DNA from 2 places in the Brevibacterium sp. MGP-B1 genome. Region 1 is predicted to be linked to the other one. Evidence: riboswitches for the same ligand, from Rfam matches in the RefSeq annotation. Region 1 holds a riboswitch; the other holds the start of a gene.
What was found. Region 1 has a riboswitch for S-adenosylmethionine ahead of AC3CD9_RS18240 (hypothetical protein). Riboswitches for the same ligand answer to the same signal wherever they lie in the genome.

Region 1 (7,624 bases):
CATGCGCAGCACCTTCGAGAACGAAGCCATGACGAGGTAGGCGATGATCGTCACCGGCAGGGCGAAGATCAGCGTCGCGTACTCCATCGTCGTCACGCCGCCGGCGACGAGCATGGCGATTGTGAGCACTGCCGTGACCAAGGCCCAGAAGATGCGCAGCCACTTGGCTCCGTCCTCTTCCGGATTCGGAATCGAGGAGGAGAAGTTCGACATCACCATGGCGCCGGAGTTCGCACTCGTGAGGTAGAAGAGCAGCCCGGACAGAGTGGCCAGGCCGATGAGGAACGTCGCTCCCGGGAACATCTCGAGCAGGTCGTACCAGCCCTGTTCCGGGGAGGCGATGGCCGTCTTCGCGAACTCGTCATTGCCGTTGAAGACCTCGGACAGGGCCGAGTTGCCGAAGATCGTGACGATGATGAAGTCGCAGATCACAGGGGCGGTGATCGCAGCGATGACGAACTCACGCAGCGTGCGGCCGCGGGAGATGCGGGCGAGGAACAGCCCGACGAAGGGACCCCAGGCGAGCCAGAAGGCCCAGAAGAACAGGGTCCAGCCGCCCATCCATTCGGAGCCGCCGTCGACATAGGCGAACGTCGACAGCGTGCGTTCGGGCAGGGTGAAGATGAAGCGGCCGATGTTCTCGACCATGGCGTTGAGCAGGAAAGCAGTCTTGCCGGTGACGAGGATGTAGAGCATCATCGCCGCACACGACCAGAGGTTGAGCTCGGAGACGAGGCGGATGCCCTTATCCACGCCCGAGGTGCAGGCGGCGACGGTCATGACGACGGCCACGATGACGAGCGCGATCTGCAGGGCCAGCCCGGTTTCGAGACCGAAGAGGGTGGCGAACCCGACGTTGAGCAGAACGACGCCGATGCCCATCGAGGTGGCCACGCCGAAGACGGTGCCGACGAGGGCGAAGATGTCGATGACATCACCGGTGGTTCCGCGCACGCGCTTGCCCAGCAGCGGGTAGAGGACCGCACGGATCGACAGGGGCATGCCCCAGCGGTAGGCGAAGTAGCCCATCGCCATGCCGAGCAGCGAGTACATCGACCAGCCGGCGATGCCGTAGTGGAACATCGTCCACACGACGGCGTCCTGGGCGGCTGCCGCCGATTCGGGGGAGGCGTTGACGGGGTGGAGGTACTGGGTGATCGGTCCAGTCACCGAGTAGAAGAGCATGTCGATGCCGACGCCTGCGGCGAAGAGCATCGCGACCCATGTGAAGAGGTTGTACTGCGGACGAGAGTGGTCCGGGCCGAGCCTGACGCCGCCTTCCTTGGACAGTGCCACCCAGAGGACGAAGCCGATGACGACGGTGACGGTGACGACATAGAACCAGCCGAGGTTCTCTGCGATCCAGTCCACAGCCGTCTTCATCGTGGACTGAGCCGAGTCGGGCATCATCATCGCCCACACGGAGAACGCGAGGATGATGAGGGAGGCGACGATGAAGACTCGCCAATTGACCCGGGAGCCGCGTTCGTCGGAGAGCTCCTCCGGGCCCTTGCTCATCTCCGTGCTGTCGATCGGAGCGCGCTTCTCGGGGTCGACGTCCCTGCTGATTCTCGTTGCTCGGTCGGTACCGCCGAATCGCTCACGCTCGACGACTGGGCGCTTCAACTTCTCTTCGTTCGGATCCTGCACGCATCGACCTCCGGTAGACAAAAGTGGACTGGGCCCGAAAATGGGCCCGATCTATTCTACGGTTGGAGGATTTTCACAAAGACAGCACCCCCTCTTTTCAGGAAGTTGACTAAGCTGCAGGGGCGTCCAGTCGGGCCCGGCACGGGAGCCGGTTCGAACGGGCCCGAAGGGTGGAAGGGATCATGCCCGGGAGCGGGCGGCCACCTCGGTGACGGTGTCGACGAAACGCTGCGCCTCGGTGGGGATGGTCTCCTCCAGCCGCATCGACGATCCGACGTGCAGCTCCACGGTCACGGTCGCGCGTCCGCGGAAATCCTCTGCTCGAACGGCGCCGACCTGCCGAGCGGCCGCCTCGGAGAGTTGGGCGACGGAGCCTTGAGCATCCGTGCGCACCCGCATGATCCGCAGGTTGGTGAGGATGAGCAGATCGGTGTCGAACGGCGGCAGGCTCCGCAGCCGCGCGTACTCGATCTCGCCGGGGCGGAACAGGCCGGTTGCGTTGATCCTCTCTGATCGTGCTCGCGGGTTGTCCGGGGTAGTCGGCCCTCGCTGTGCGGTTGGTCGGGACGCGGGCTTTCGGGCCTTCGCCCAGCGGCGGAGCGCACGGAACGGGGGCCAACCGTCTGTGGGGGAGGGGTCTCCGGGGATGGCGGGCGGAACCGACCCTGTTCGGTCGGCGTTGTCGGTTGGGCGAACCGAGTCGGAGGGGAGGGGATGGGAGGTCATGAATGTGATTCTGGCAGGGCCGCCTCGGCGATGGGGTGGGTCGGTCGTAATCGTTTGGGAACATCTGTGTCCGATCGTCCACTTCGGGTGAAGTGGAGGAGCGGTGACGCGTCCATGGGATACTGGGGGCATGCGTGCAGGTGAAGTCTCCGAGGTCAGTCAGGACTACCTCAAGGCCATCTGGTCGGCTCAGGAATGGGGCGGCGACCCGATGACGGCCACCGAACTTGCGAACCGATTCGGAACGACGAAGGCCAATGTCACCGAGGTGCTCAAGCGTCTTGACGAACTCGGTCTCATCACTCGAGTCCCATATAAGCCGCCGGTGCTCACCGAGCAGGGCAGGGTGATCGCCCTGTCGATGGTGCGCAGGCATCGGCTCATCGAGACCTTTCTTGTGAAGTCGCTCGGTTACGGCTGGGACGAGGTCCACGACGAAGCCGAGATCCTCGAGCATGCCGCCTCAGATCGGCTCATCGACCGCATCGACGCGTTCCTCGGCCACCCGACGTCCGACCCGCACGGCGATCCGATCCCGGGACCGGACGGGCGCGTGGATTCCCATACTCCTACCCTGCTCTCCGGGGCGGCTCCCGGTCGTTATCAGGTGCTGCGGGTCTCCGATGCCGATCCTGTTGTTCTCGGCAAGCTCGCCGAGGCGGGAGTGCTGCCCGATGTCGCGCTCGACGTCGTCGATCGCGCCGATGAAGCCGTGACCGTGGACATCGGAGGGAAGCGGGAGGCGATCGCCTCCGCCCTCGCCGCGGCCGTGTATCTGGACGCGGCCGCGGCAGGCTGAGGTTTCGCGAGTCGGAACTCGGCGAGGGCTGCGGTGTCGGGTCCCTCGGAAGAGTTGAATAGGCCTGACTGAACATCGCGAGCAAAGCATTCTCGCGTTGATGAAGTATTGCGGCAAAGCTGGATTCCCTGATTGTTTCCGTTGATAACATCTGTCGTATGGGAAAGAGTTTCGGTCTCGGGAAAGACCCCGACCTCGCCATCATTCGCTCCGCAGATGCCTCTGGCTCTGAACTCCAGCGGATCGCGGCGACTCGGCCGGACCTGCTCGCTGACATCGCTGCCCATCCGAATGCCTATCCGGACCTGCTCGACTGGCTTGCCGCCAATCCGGATCCGACCGTCCAGGAAGCGCTCGCGCGACGAGGCTGGACCTCAGGCTGGCAGCAGAAACCAGCACATCAGCCCGCCTACCACCATGGATCTGCTGTACCTGCGGGAGCCTCACCCTCGCCGCAGGCGGGGAGTCGCAGCAAACGGAAATGGCTGCTGGGAATCGGTGCAGGACTCGTCCTCGTCCTCGCGGTGACCGGCGGATTCTTCGGAGCGCAGTTCCTTTCCGGCTCCGACTTCGACAAAGCGCCCAGTCAGAAGGCGGCCGTCGATCTCGCCGATGTCGGCCGCAATGCGCAGCTGACCCGATTGCAGGCAGGCGATGACGCAGATGCTGATCAGCAGCTCGTCCGCGTCGTCGGACCTCGACAGTCGGTGATTATGGCTCTCCACGAGGAGACTCTGCAGCCGACGTGGATGGCGCCGGTTCCGCACACCGAGGTGAAGGCACCAGAAGCCGACGACGGCACCAGCAACGGAGAGGGGGCTGAGGACGATTCTGCAGATGATGACGCGAAGAGTTCCGGCCCGAAGCTTGAGGGCACTCCCGTGGACTGCCAGTGGTCGGCAGACTCTGTGACCTGCGGGGACCGCTCAATCAGGTTGAAAGACGGAGAAGTCACTCTCAGCCCGGGCGACGGCGCGAATGGTTCGAAGTCAGACGGTTCTTCAGGCGACTCGGAAGACGGCGACGACTCCGCCGAGGTGAAGGACCCGGCGACGGAGGCCGTGCCGATCACCGTCAACGACGACGGAAGCTTCAGAACACCGTATGGTGGCACGTATTCCGACGTCAGCGTCGATGCAGAGGCGACCGTGCGGATGGTCGGTGCCGGCGACGACGGGCCCTGGGTGGTTTCGGACGGTCAGACGGTCATCGCAGTCGATGCCGACTCGGTGCTGTGGAAGTCCGAGCTGAGCGAGTCAGCGGCGACAGCGTCCGGCCTCGGCGAGCCGCGGCTGCGACCGAACTGGACGGTTGCGGACGATGTGATCGTCATCGCTGACGATGCCGGTGTGCACGGTCTCGCCGTTGACTCGGGTCAGGAACTGTGGCGAGTCGATGTCGAACTCGACAGCTTCACTGTCTCCGGTGACCATCTGCTGGTCATGTCCGACGGCGTTCTCGAGGTCTTCGACTTCACCGATTCCAGCGACGTCGACACCGTCAAGGCCGACCCGGGCTACAACGGCGGTTCCGATGGCGACGCGATTGCGCAGTTCCCGGGTGCGGACGCGTTCAAGAACGCGAAGCTGTCGACGCCTCCGGGTTGCGTGGAATTCGGTCTCGCCTACGACGACTACTATCTTGGTGACGGCCCGCTGGATCCGAAACCCGAGCACGAGGTGGAATTCTCCGACGGTGAGGCCAGCGCCGATGATGGACATTATTCTGGTATCACTATGGAAGGGTTCACGACGTCTCGTATGGGGGACAAGGCCCTGACCGCTGTCGAGTTCAGCTGCAACGGCGGCGGCACGTATATCTACCCGTCGATCGGGATCTACGATGAGGATCTCAACCTGCTCGACTCCATCGAACTCTGGGATGACGTCGACGATCGCGGCAACGCGGCCGATATCTCCGGATATGTGCCCAAGCCGTACTTCAACTCGGTCAGCCCGATGGGGCAGTATCTGGGGATCGACGTCGGCGGCATCGGCGTCTACGGTGACGAGGGATGCACCGCATGCGAGAAGTCGGCGAGTGCCGATATCCTCTACCGCTGGGATGGCAAGTCCTTCGCCCATCAGGACACCGTCTATCACGTGCCATCCGGTGACGTTCGTACGCCGGCTGTGGAACAGGTGCAGACATTCGCCGAGGCGGTCGCCGCCGGAGACGACGCAGAAGCGGGACGTTCGGCGACCACCGAAATGATGTCATCACTCGATGACATCCTCGGTGACGGTCAGACGTCGAACCCGCCGACGGTCCGATCCGAGCACTTCCCCAAAGGAGTGAAGGTCGACACCTGCGAGCTCATTCAGCCGTATGACGATGCTGACTACGGTGGCGGAGAGTATTACTTCGCGAACGGCAAGTCGATGTCGTATCTGTCTTCTCAAGAAGAGATCCGGCCAGGTGACACTGTCTGCGGCGTGACTACGCCGCAGACAGGAAGCGGCGATCAGTATTACTTCTATCTGCTTCTCAGAGGGACCCCGGATGGCAGCGTCACGGTCTACGAGGCGGGTCGGCAATTCGGTTGAGCGACGTCGATGACCCTCTGCTTAGTTGTTGCTTCGCGGCCGCGGGAACTTCGGTTCGGCGCGCAGCAGCGTCAGGGCCGTGGCAGTTCGGGCGTCGAATCCGTCGGTGAGGAAGAGCTTCGGCCAGTCGCTCCACAGTTCTGATTCATACGGGGTGCCGGGTAGGTAAGTCTTGAACGTCGCCTGCCGGTGTCCCGGGTGTGATCGGAAAGCCGACTTCGGAATGGTGCGCAGGCTTTCGAAGAGTGTCTGGTAGAGAACCGGATTGAAGCCGTCGGTGCGTGCGGAATCGGCGGTGCGCACCCAATCGGGCCCGGCGATAGGAATGCCGCGGGCGATCGCCGAACTCATCTGAGCTTTGATGGCGGCGCGTTGCGGGTCTGGGGAGTGGTGCAGGAGGACCTTCGACCAATGCAGTGCCTCCGCTGGGTCGAAGCCCGGCCACTGTTCGGCGGCCCTGCCGCTTTTGTCGGAGTTGTTGTGGAAGTCGGCGGAGTCGTCGAAGTCTGCGGACATGGCAAACCGTCCTTCTCGGGCCCAGCGGCCCGGATCGAAGCTTGCCCGAGCGGTCGGCGCGGGCCCGTTCTTCCCCTGGGGCACCCGGTCGATGACGGGTTGCCGTGTGGCCGGCCAGGTACCGATGGCCACAGCTCGCGAACGTGATTTCAGTGTAGACGGAGGGTCTGACACGACCTTTGCGTTGGTGATCTCCGTGGCCGGCCGAGGAGGAATCTAGACGAGTCCTTCTTCATCGGCGTCGGCGGCCGATGACCAGAATCGAGGATCGTGGTCCTCGACGGTTTCCCCACAGTCGACACAGGTGCGGAATTCGATGGTTCCGTCGGAATTGAGTCGACCCGGTGTCAGGCTGCTGCTCTCTTCGCAGCCAGGACACCACCCATTGATGAAGCGTCTGATGTGAGTGCCGTGTTCATTGTCCATTCCGGCTGACCTCTCGACCGAATGCGCAGTGCGTGGACCTGCTGTTTTCAGTCTACGAGCGCCGGCAGTCGGCGAAGATGAACTTCCGGAGAAGATGATGGCGCCCCGGTCCGACGGGGAAACGTCGGACCGGGGCGCTGGAGACTCACCTGCGCGGCAGGTTCCACCTCGGCTGGGGCTGCTGCGGTTTCTGATGCTGATTCATGAAACCACGCTCGGCCTGCAGATGACCCTTGTCATGGCTCTTCGCTTTGGGATCGGTGGCCGGGATGGAGGCCTGCAGCTTTTCGGTCGCCGGTTTGGCGCCGACGATGGGCATCTCCCCGGTGATCAACGGTGTCTGCGGGGCCGCCTCGGTGATGGGGTTCTGTTTGGGTGCTTTGCTGTTTCGCATGGTCTTTCCCTTCTTCGCATTCTTCTGATCTGTTTCGGTGACCAGTTCGGTGAACAGTCCGGTCCACTGGTCGGGGGTGAGATCTTTGGGCAAGGTGTCTCCTCTGATGTCGTTGCGGTCCATGGTCGATTGCAGAGTGCGATGATCGGTGATGCTCATCTTCGAGAGGATTCCTTTCATTCCTCGCCCGCGACCGGTGAAGACCGAACGGACGAACTGTTGATATTCGGATCGAGCATTGTCTGGGATCGATCCGGTGGGACAGCGATCGATGGTGAGGATGCCGCCATCGACGCTGGGCTTCGGGGTGAACGCGTCGGCGGGGACGCGGGTGACGAGGCGGAAATCGAACCACGGGGTCCATTGCGCGGTCATCATGGTCGATCCGCCGATGCCGGCGCGTTTGCGGGCCACCTCCCATTGGGTGAGCAGGATCGCCCGCTGCCAGCGCCCGGAACGCAGCAGTTTGCGGAGGATGGGAGTGGTGAGGTGGAACGGCAGATTGCCGACGATGACCGGCCGGTCGAGCCGGGTGGTCAGGATGTCGGCGTGCCGGACCTCGGCCCG
Region 2 (7,624 bases), 620 kb from region 1:
ATCTCATCAACGCCGGAGCCGACTGGGCCGACACCGAGGTGGTCGTCGACGGCAACCTCATCACCTCCCGCAACCCCGGCGACCTCGACGCCTTCAACAAGGCGATCGCTGACAAGCTGAGCTGAGCTGGAACGATGCCTCTTTCGCCGAGGCGGAACCACCTCGGCGACGAACTCCCCGGAACGATCGTTCCGGGGAGTTCGTCTGTTCGTCACCTGGGGTCTTGACAGCCGCGCTTATGATCTACTCATGCCAGCTTCCCCGTTCGTCAAGGCGACGACTCCTGCCCTCGCGGCACTGCTCATCGGGTTCCTTCTCATTCTCTGCTCCACACCGCCTCCGGCACATGCCGCCTATGCGACCTCGGGCGCGATCGGGACGATGCACAGATCGCTCGGCGGGAATTCCGGCAAGCTCGGCCCAGCGGTCGGCCCGCAGCGGTGCACGCTGATCCACCAGGGCTGCTATCAGTCGTTCAAACACGGCAGCATCCATTGGACGAAGGCCACCGGTGCCCATGCGATCCTGGGTGCGATCCGCACTGCGTGGAAGAAGTCCGGGTGGGAACGCGGTCCGCTCGGCTATCCGACGAGCAATGAGTACCGGTCCGGGTCCGAGACTCGGCAGAAGTTCCAGAACGGCATGATCGTGTGGACGGCGAAGTCCGGAACGAAGGTGACGCTGACGAAGGCGCCGTCGTCGTTCACGATCAAAGGGTCGGGGTTCGGCCATGGGGTCGGGATGAGCCAGTACGGAGCGCGCGGAATGGCGGCGGCCGGAAAGTCGTCGACGCAGATCCTGCAGCACTACTACACCGGGGCCAAGGTCACGACGATGTCGAAGGACGCCGACGCCAGTCTCAGGGTGCAGCTGCTGACCGGGAAGAAGTCCGTGACGGTCACCCCGCGGTCCGGGCGCCTGCGGGTCAAGGTCGGGGCGAAGACCATCGAATCGGGCTCGAAGGTCACGATCGAACGGACATCGTCCGGTTCGGTCAAGGCGACCGTCGGGTCGAAGAGCTATTCGGGATCGAAGCTCACCCTCGAATGGCAGGGCACCCGATATTGGAAGAGTTCGTCGGCGACGACGGTGTCGGTCAGCGGTGCCCAGAACGGGGCGACCGGCACCTACCGACACGGACGGCTCGAGATCGGTCAGCTGAAGAGCTCGCTCAACGTCATCAACGTGCTGGGTCTCAACAAGGAGTATCTGCCGGGCATCGCCGAGATGCCGGCGTCGTGGCAGTCCGAAGCCCTGCGCAGTCAGGCCATCGCCTCCCGCACCTATGCGTACCGCAATCTCGGTGCGGTGAAGCCGGCCTGCGGGTGCAACGTCTATGACGAGGTGGCCTCGCAGCGTTTCCTCGGGTGGACTCATGAGAATGCAGGCGATTCCGGTCCGTGGCGCAAGGCCGTGGCCGCGACACAGACCACGAGCGGGTCGACGGTGAAGTCGGCGCGCCTCATCACCTACAAGGGCGGGCTCATCGATGCTGTCTACTCGTCGTCGGCGGGGTCGAAGACGCATTCGGCTGCCGAGGTGTGGGGGTCGGCCGTGCCGTACCTGGTCTCGGTCGATGACTCTCCGTCGAAGTATGCCTCTGCGCAGAACCCGAACGCCTCGTGGTCGGTGACGGCTAAGCAGGCCGACATGGCACGGGCGTTCGGGCTGGCAGACGTCCGGTCTGTGACGGTGGCGAAGACCGGCTCAGGTCTGGTGAAGACGGTGAAAGCCACCTCGGTGAAGGGGAAGTCCGCGAGCCTCACCGGCGATCAGCTGCGGACGAAGCTGAAGCTCAAGTCCGCGTCATTCAGCGTGGCCTGAGGGAAACTCGCCTCCAGGATCACACTCCGGCAGGGGTGAGCAGTCCCCTGTTGACGAGTTCGGCTTCCTTCTCGCGCACGATCGGGATGACGGTCTTGCCGAACGCTTCGAGTTCCTCCTGGAAGTGGAGGAAGCCGGTGAGGATGAGGTCGACGCCGATCTTCTTGTATTCGATGATGCGGTCGGCGACCTGTTCGGGAGTGCCGATGAGCTGGGTGCGGAAGCCGTCGTTGTACTGGACGAGGTCTTCGAAGCTCGAATCCGCCCACATGCCCTTCTTATCGTGAGTCGAGGCTCCGGCCTGCTGGACGGACTTGCGGAATCCTTCGACGGCGCCTTCATCGGCTTTGGCGATGATCTCACGCAGCTGTTCGCGGGCTTCGGCCTCGGTGTCGCGGACGATGGCGAACCCGTTGAGCCCGAAACGGACCTTCCGATTGTGCGCTCGGGCCACCTCGGTGACGTCGTCGTACTGTTCGCGGAAGCCGTCGAAGTCCTTGCCGTTGGAGAAATACCAGTCGGCGTGCTTGCCGCCGTTGATGCGGGCGGCCGAGGAGTTTCCGCCTTGGAAGATCTCCGGGTGGGGGCGGCCCTCGACCGGGTAGGGGCCGGGGCGGAGGGTGAAGTCGTCGACGGTGTAGAAATTGCCGCGGTACTCGACGTTCTCCTCGGTGAAGAGCTTGCGGACGACATCCATGAACTCGGCGGACCGGCGGTAGCGTTCGCCGTGTTCGAGCCACGGCAGGCCGAGGCGGGTGTATTCGTCCTTGAACCAGCCGGAGACCACGTTGATGGCGGCCCGGCCCTTCGTGAACTGGTCGGCGGTGAGGATGAACTTCGCGAGCACGGCCGGTTCCCAGATGCCCGGGTGGATGGCGGCGATGACCTTGAGCTTCTCGGTGGCCAGGGCGAGCGCGAGTGACGTGGAGGTCGATTCGTGCTGCTGGGCCGCGCCGTAGCTGGAGAGGTAGCGGACCTGGCTGAGCGCGTATTCGTAGCCGACTGCCTCGGCGGTCTGGGCGAGCCTGACGTTGTAGTCGTAGCCCCAGTCGGTGCGCTGTTCGATGTTCGACACGACCAGGCCGCCGGAGACGTTGGGCACCCAGTAGGCGAATTTCAGGTCTTCGGGTTCGCCGGTAGAGATCGGGTTGGCGTGGAGGTTCGTCATTGTGTGTCCCTTCCCATCGAAACTGGCATGAGCACCGTGTCCGCGGGTCGTGCGCTGCGCGATCTGTCCGCGCCGGACCGGTTGCTGCGACGTCATCGGGCCAGTTCCCTTCAGTCGCTCGTGATGTGTGCAGGTGTGCAATATCTTGTGTGCAGGTGTGCCGTGCCAGACTACTGAGACGCAGACCACATACGGCGGGCAGACTTCGCGGGCTGACGCATGCCGTCACAATGACGCACTTCGCCATGAACCGTCATGCGATTTGCGTTCCCACGGCGGTCGTCCGCTGCAACTCGCTCCGCATCCCTCACCTTTGGCGGCACACCACCTCGTTGCACCGGTGCGTTGAGCCAGGACCGACGAGGGATGCGAAAGCGCCGGTAGGAGATGACACGGCCGGTGGTGGATGCCGCGACCGACCGGCGCGGGACCCGCAGCCGGTGAATCGACGAAGTCCCGGCCCGCAGAAACTGCGAGACCGGGACTTCCGTGGCGGAGGATAGGGGATTCGAACCCCTGAGGGCGTTAACCCAACCCGCGTTCCAGGCGAGCGCCATAGGCCACTAGGCGAATCCTCCGCGAATCAGCTTATCCGAGTCATGACGACAATGCGAAATCGCGGTGGCCGAGTGTGAAGCATCCCACTTCCCGCAGGTGAACAGGCAGCATCGACCCCGACCGCGAACACGCGACCTCGTCACCCGACGGCACGCGGATCAATCGGCGACGGCTCGGAGATGCCGTTCTGCCGACGGCTGCGCCCCGTCCTCCCGTCTGCGCTCGATGCTGCCGTCATTGATCCAGCCGTGCAGCGTCTCCAAGCGGGACCGCGTCACCGTGTCCACCGGCTGATAGGCCGAGAGCGTCAGCCGCTGGTTCTCCTGCGCGATGAGCGTCGTCATCGTCAGCTTGAGCGTGCCCACATACGGGTTCTCAATAGTCTTGCCCCGACCGACAGATCGACCGACCGATCCCGAATCCCACAGGCGGCAGAATTCCGGATTCCTGCGCAGCCGCGTCAGCAGCGGCGACCACTCGGGATCGTCGATCGACTCCGCGTACGAGGCACGCAGCTTCGCCACGACCTGCGCCCGGTGACCGTCGTCGGAGTGGAAGGTCCGCGCCCATTCCGGACTCTCGAAGGACTGGATCGCGCAGTTCCGGTCGGCTGGGGCGAGTGCTTCGAGGTCGGAGGCGAGATACCGTTCGACGGAGTTGAAGGCGAGGATCGTATACCGCGGGTCAGTGACCATCGCCGGCAGCGGCAGCAGTTCGTCGAGCAAGGTGCGCATCTGCTCTCCCACCGCCGAGTCCCCCGGGTTCGCGACCCGATCCGGATATCCGCCCAGCAGGAAGAGATGGGCACGCTCCTCACGGTCGAGCAGGAGCGCCTCGGCGATGGATTCGAGGACCGACTCCGAGGGGTGGACCTCGCGCCCCTGCTCTAGCCAGGTGTACCAACTGGTGCCGATGTTCGCGAGCACAGCGACCTCTTCGCGCCGCAGTCCCGGCACCCTCCGCCGGGTGCCCGACGCAAGACCGACCTCGCAGGGTCGCACCCGGTTGCGTCGCGAACGCAGGAATCGTCCGAGCTCTTCGGTTCTCACTTGTGCCATGCCTCCATTGTCCGTCCGACGCTCACGCCGTTCCACCCCGTCACCGCACTCAGCCTGGTGGTGCGACCAACACCATCAGCACGCCCTCCCACTTCCCCGCGGCCCATCGCAGACTGGACCCATGAGAGATTCCCACACGCAGACACCATCGACCTCCGCCGAGGCGGTTCCGACCTCGGCCGTCACCGAGGCGGCTCCCGGTCACGCACCCAACGTCGACCCCGACCCCACCGCAGGCCATCCTGCCCCGGCGCTCTGGCCGCTCCACCTCGGTGCGTTCCTCGCGACGTTCATGTTCTCCGTCTCGAACGTCGCAATCCCCGCGGTGAAGGCCGACATCGGTGCTGCTGAGTCGACCTCGGCCCTCATCGTCGGTCTGTTCTCCGCCGCCTTCGCCTCCGGCCTCATCCTCTGCGCTCGCGTCGGGGACCGTTTCGGGCGTCGCCGCCTGTTCATGATCGGCACGGGCGCGCTTGTCATCACCTCAATCGCCGTCGGACTGGCACCCGATCCGCTCTTTCTGCTCGTGGCTCGTGCAACCCAGGGTTCGGCAGCGGCGGTGATGATGCCGCAGATCCTCGCGAGCTTCCAGCATTCGCTGTCCGGGGCCGCACGGTTGAAGGCGATCAGCCTCTTCGGCGCATTCTCCGGAGTCGGCACCGTCGGCGGTCAGGTCCTCGGCGGAGGACTCATCTCCCTCTTCGGCGAGACCTGGGGGTGGCGGGCGGCGTTCCTCAGCTGCGCGGTCGCCGCCGCAGCCGCCTATCTCGGTTCCCTGCGTCTGACCGAATCACGCAGCATCGACCCGGCACCCCTCGACGCCCCCGGCGCGATCCTCCTCGGCGTGGGCATGATGTGCCTCGTCATCGGACTGGCGCTGGGACCGGTAACCGGCTGGCTTCCGCTGCCCGCGATCCTCTTGGCAGCCTGCGCCGCAGCTCTCACCGCGTTCGCGCTCTGGCAGAACCGCGCCGAGGCGGCCGGACGTGACCCCCTCATTCCGCCGCAGGTGGTTCGCATCCCTGCTGCATGGATCGGGATGCTCATGGCCGTCGTGTTCTTCGCCGGCTTCGGCACGTTTCTCTACAACTTCGCGCTCACATCGCAGACCGGCCATGGCGACCCCGCCGCCGTCTCCGGACTCACGCTCGGCCTCTTCGCCGCAGCTTTCCTCATCACCTCGCTCCTCGTCCCCCGGGCCGTCGGTCGACTCGGCGGACCCGGCACGATGGTCCTCGGCACGGCCGTGCAGGCGATCAGCCTTCTCGGGGTGGCTTGGGTGTCGGCGACGGCCCCAGCCACTGAATGGAATCTGTGGTTCCAGCTTCCGGGAGTCGTCCTCGGCGCGGCTCAGGCTCTCCAGTTCGGTCCTCTCGTCGGCACCGTGGTCGGAGCGGTACCCGACCGAGTGGCCGGGCTGAGCGGCGGTCTCATCGCAACGATGCAGCAGGCAGGCATCGCCGTGGGCGTGGCGCTGCTCGGAGCGCTCTTCCATGTCTTCACGCTCAGCCTCGGCTACGACGATGCCTTCGCCGTGGCATGCCTCCTTCAGGTCGGGCTGTGCCTGACCTTCGGAGCTGGCGCTCTGGCACTCCTCAGGCTCGGATCGCGTCGATGATTCGCACCCGAGTGGCGACGACAGCCGGCACCGACCCCGCCAGCGCTCCGGCTCCGACCGAAACGAGCATCCCCACGATCGCGGCAGAGATCGGGACCTGCGGAGTGCTCGCACCGTCGAACATGAACTCAGAGACGAGCGGCGCCTTGAGCACGAGAACGGCGATGAGGACGCCGACGGCGCCTGCGATGGTCGTCGCGACGACGCTCTCCATCATCACGGAGAAGAAGATGCGCCGACTCGTCGCCCCGAAGGATCTGCGGATGCCGATCTCCCTGATCCGCTGTTGGATCGTCACAAGAGAGATGTTGAGCAGGCCGAGCATACCCATGAAGAGAATCAGAATGCTGATGACCAACAGCACGTTCTTCACCGGACCCAGCGTTTCATCGATGTCCGAGGCGAAATCGGTTCTGTCCGCACTGACGTCGAAGCCGGGCAGCTGCCGCCTGAGATCACTCGTCACCTGTTTGCTCAGCTCCTCACCGACTTCGGGCGGCACCCACATCTCGAATTCGGTGACGGCGTAGGCGTCTGCGGCGAACTGCTTCTCCTGCCCGTTGAGGACGTAGATCTCCCCGTACTCCTGGAATTCGGAGGAGGGCATCGAACCGATGACAGTGGCCGTCTTCTTCGGGGAACCGGACAGCTCGATCGTGGCCGGCAGGGAAGTCGGGTCGATGCCGTATTCGCTGAGGAAAGTCTCATCGGCGACGACAGCCGGCGACAGGTTCGCGGCGTCACCGGCGGTGAACCACCTGCCGTGATCGACGGAGAGTCGGCGCATGACGTCGAAATCCGGGTCGACGATGTACATCGAGGCGCTGACGGTGCCAGCCGGTCCCGGCACCGTGGTTTCGGCCTGACCGTAGGCGGAGATGTGGCTGATTCCGAATCGGTCGGCGGTCTCGTCGAGTGCTGACCGGACCTTCTCGACCTCGGATTCGCCCATCTCGGACTCAGTCGGATTGAGGCTCAGTGTGTAGGTCGCGGCTCGACCACCCTGCTGCTCATACGAGTCGGCGAGCCCCTTCTGCATCATGTTCCCGAACCCGACGACGAGGGTCAGTGCACACACTGCCACGCCCACGCCGATCAGGGACATCAGCACGCGCACCTTGTGCACCCTCAGTTCCTGCCAGGCCTCGACGATCGATGCGGCGAATCCTGTGATCATCGGCTCTCACCCGCCAGTGCCTCGGCGGTGGCCCCGTCGAGGACCGGATGGAGACACCCCTGACTGAGCGAGAACTGTTGAGTGGCCATGTTCGCCACCCCGAGATCATGGGTGATCGTGATGAGCGCGGCGCCCGAGTCCTTGGTGATGCCGTCGAGGATCTCCATGACCTGACGCCCCGTCTCAACGTCAAGGGCGCCCGTCGGCTCGTCGGCGAGCAC

Region 2: another riboswitch for S-adenosylmethionine. It lies ahead of sfnG (dimethylsulfone monooxygenase SfnG); the one in region 1 lies ahead of AC3CD9_RS18240 (hypothetical protein).

Annotation. Positions count from the first base shown of each region.
Region 1 covers NZ_CM173407.1:4,011,029-4,018,652, forward strand. Annotated here, with positions in the region: gene betT (choline BCCT transporter BetT) at 1-1,650, opposite strand, end outside; gene AC3CD9_RS18225 (hypothetical protein) at 1,831-2,376, opposite strand; gene AC3CD9_RS18230 (metal-dependent transcriptional regulator) at 2,507-3,175, shown strand; gene AC3CD9_RS18235 (variant leucine-rich repeat-containing protein) at 3,334-5,721, shown strand; gene AC3CD9_RS18240 (hypothetical protein) at 5,743-6,237, opposite strand; SAM riboswitch class IV at 6,270-6,380, opposite strand; gene AC3CD9_RS18245 (hypothetical protein) at 6,454-6,663, opposite strand; partial or broken gene erm (23S ribosomal RNA methyltransferase Erm) at 7,109-7,624, opposite strand, start outside.
Region 2 covers NZ_CM173407.1:246,728-254,351, reverse strand. Annotated here, with positions in the region: gene AC3CD9_RS01100 (type 1 glutamine amidotransferase domain-containing protein) at 1-125, shown strand, start outside; gene AC3CD9_RS01095 (SpoIID/LytB domain-containing protein) at 250-1,824, shown strand; gene sfnG (dimethylsulfone monooxygenase SfnG) at 1,844-2,992, opposite strand; SAM riboswitch class I at 3,003-3,122, opposite strand; tRNA gene AC3CD9_RS01085 (tRNA-Ser) at 3,483-3,570, opposite strand; gene AC3CD9_RS01080 (helix-turn-helix transcriptional regulator) at 3,709-4,608, opposite strand; gene AC3CD9_RS01075 (MFS transporter) at 4,730-6,226, shown strand; gene AC3CD9_RS01070 (ABC transporter permease) at 6,204-7,403, opposite strand; gene AC3CD9_RS01065 (ABC transporter ATP-binding protein) at 7,400-7,624, opposite strand, start outside.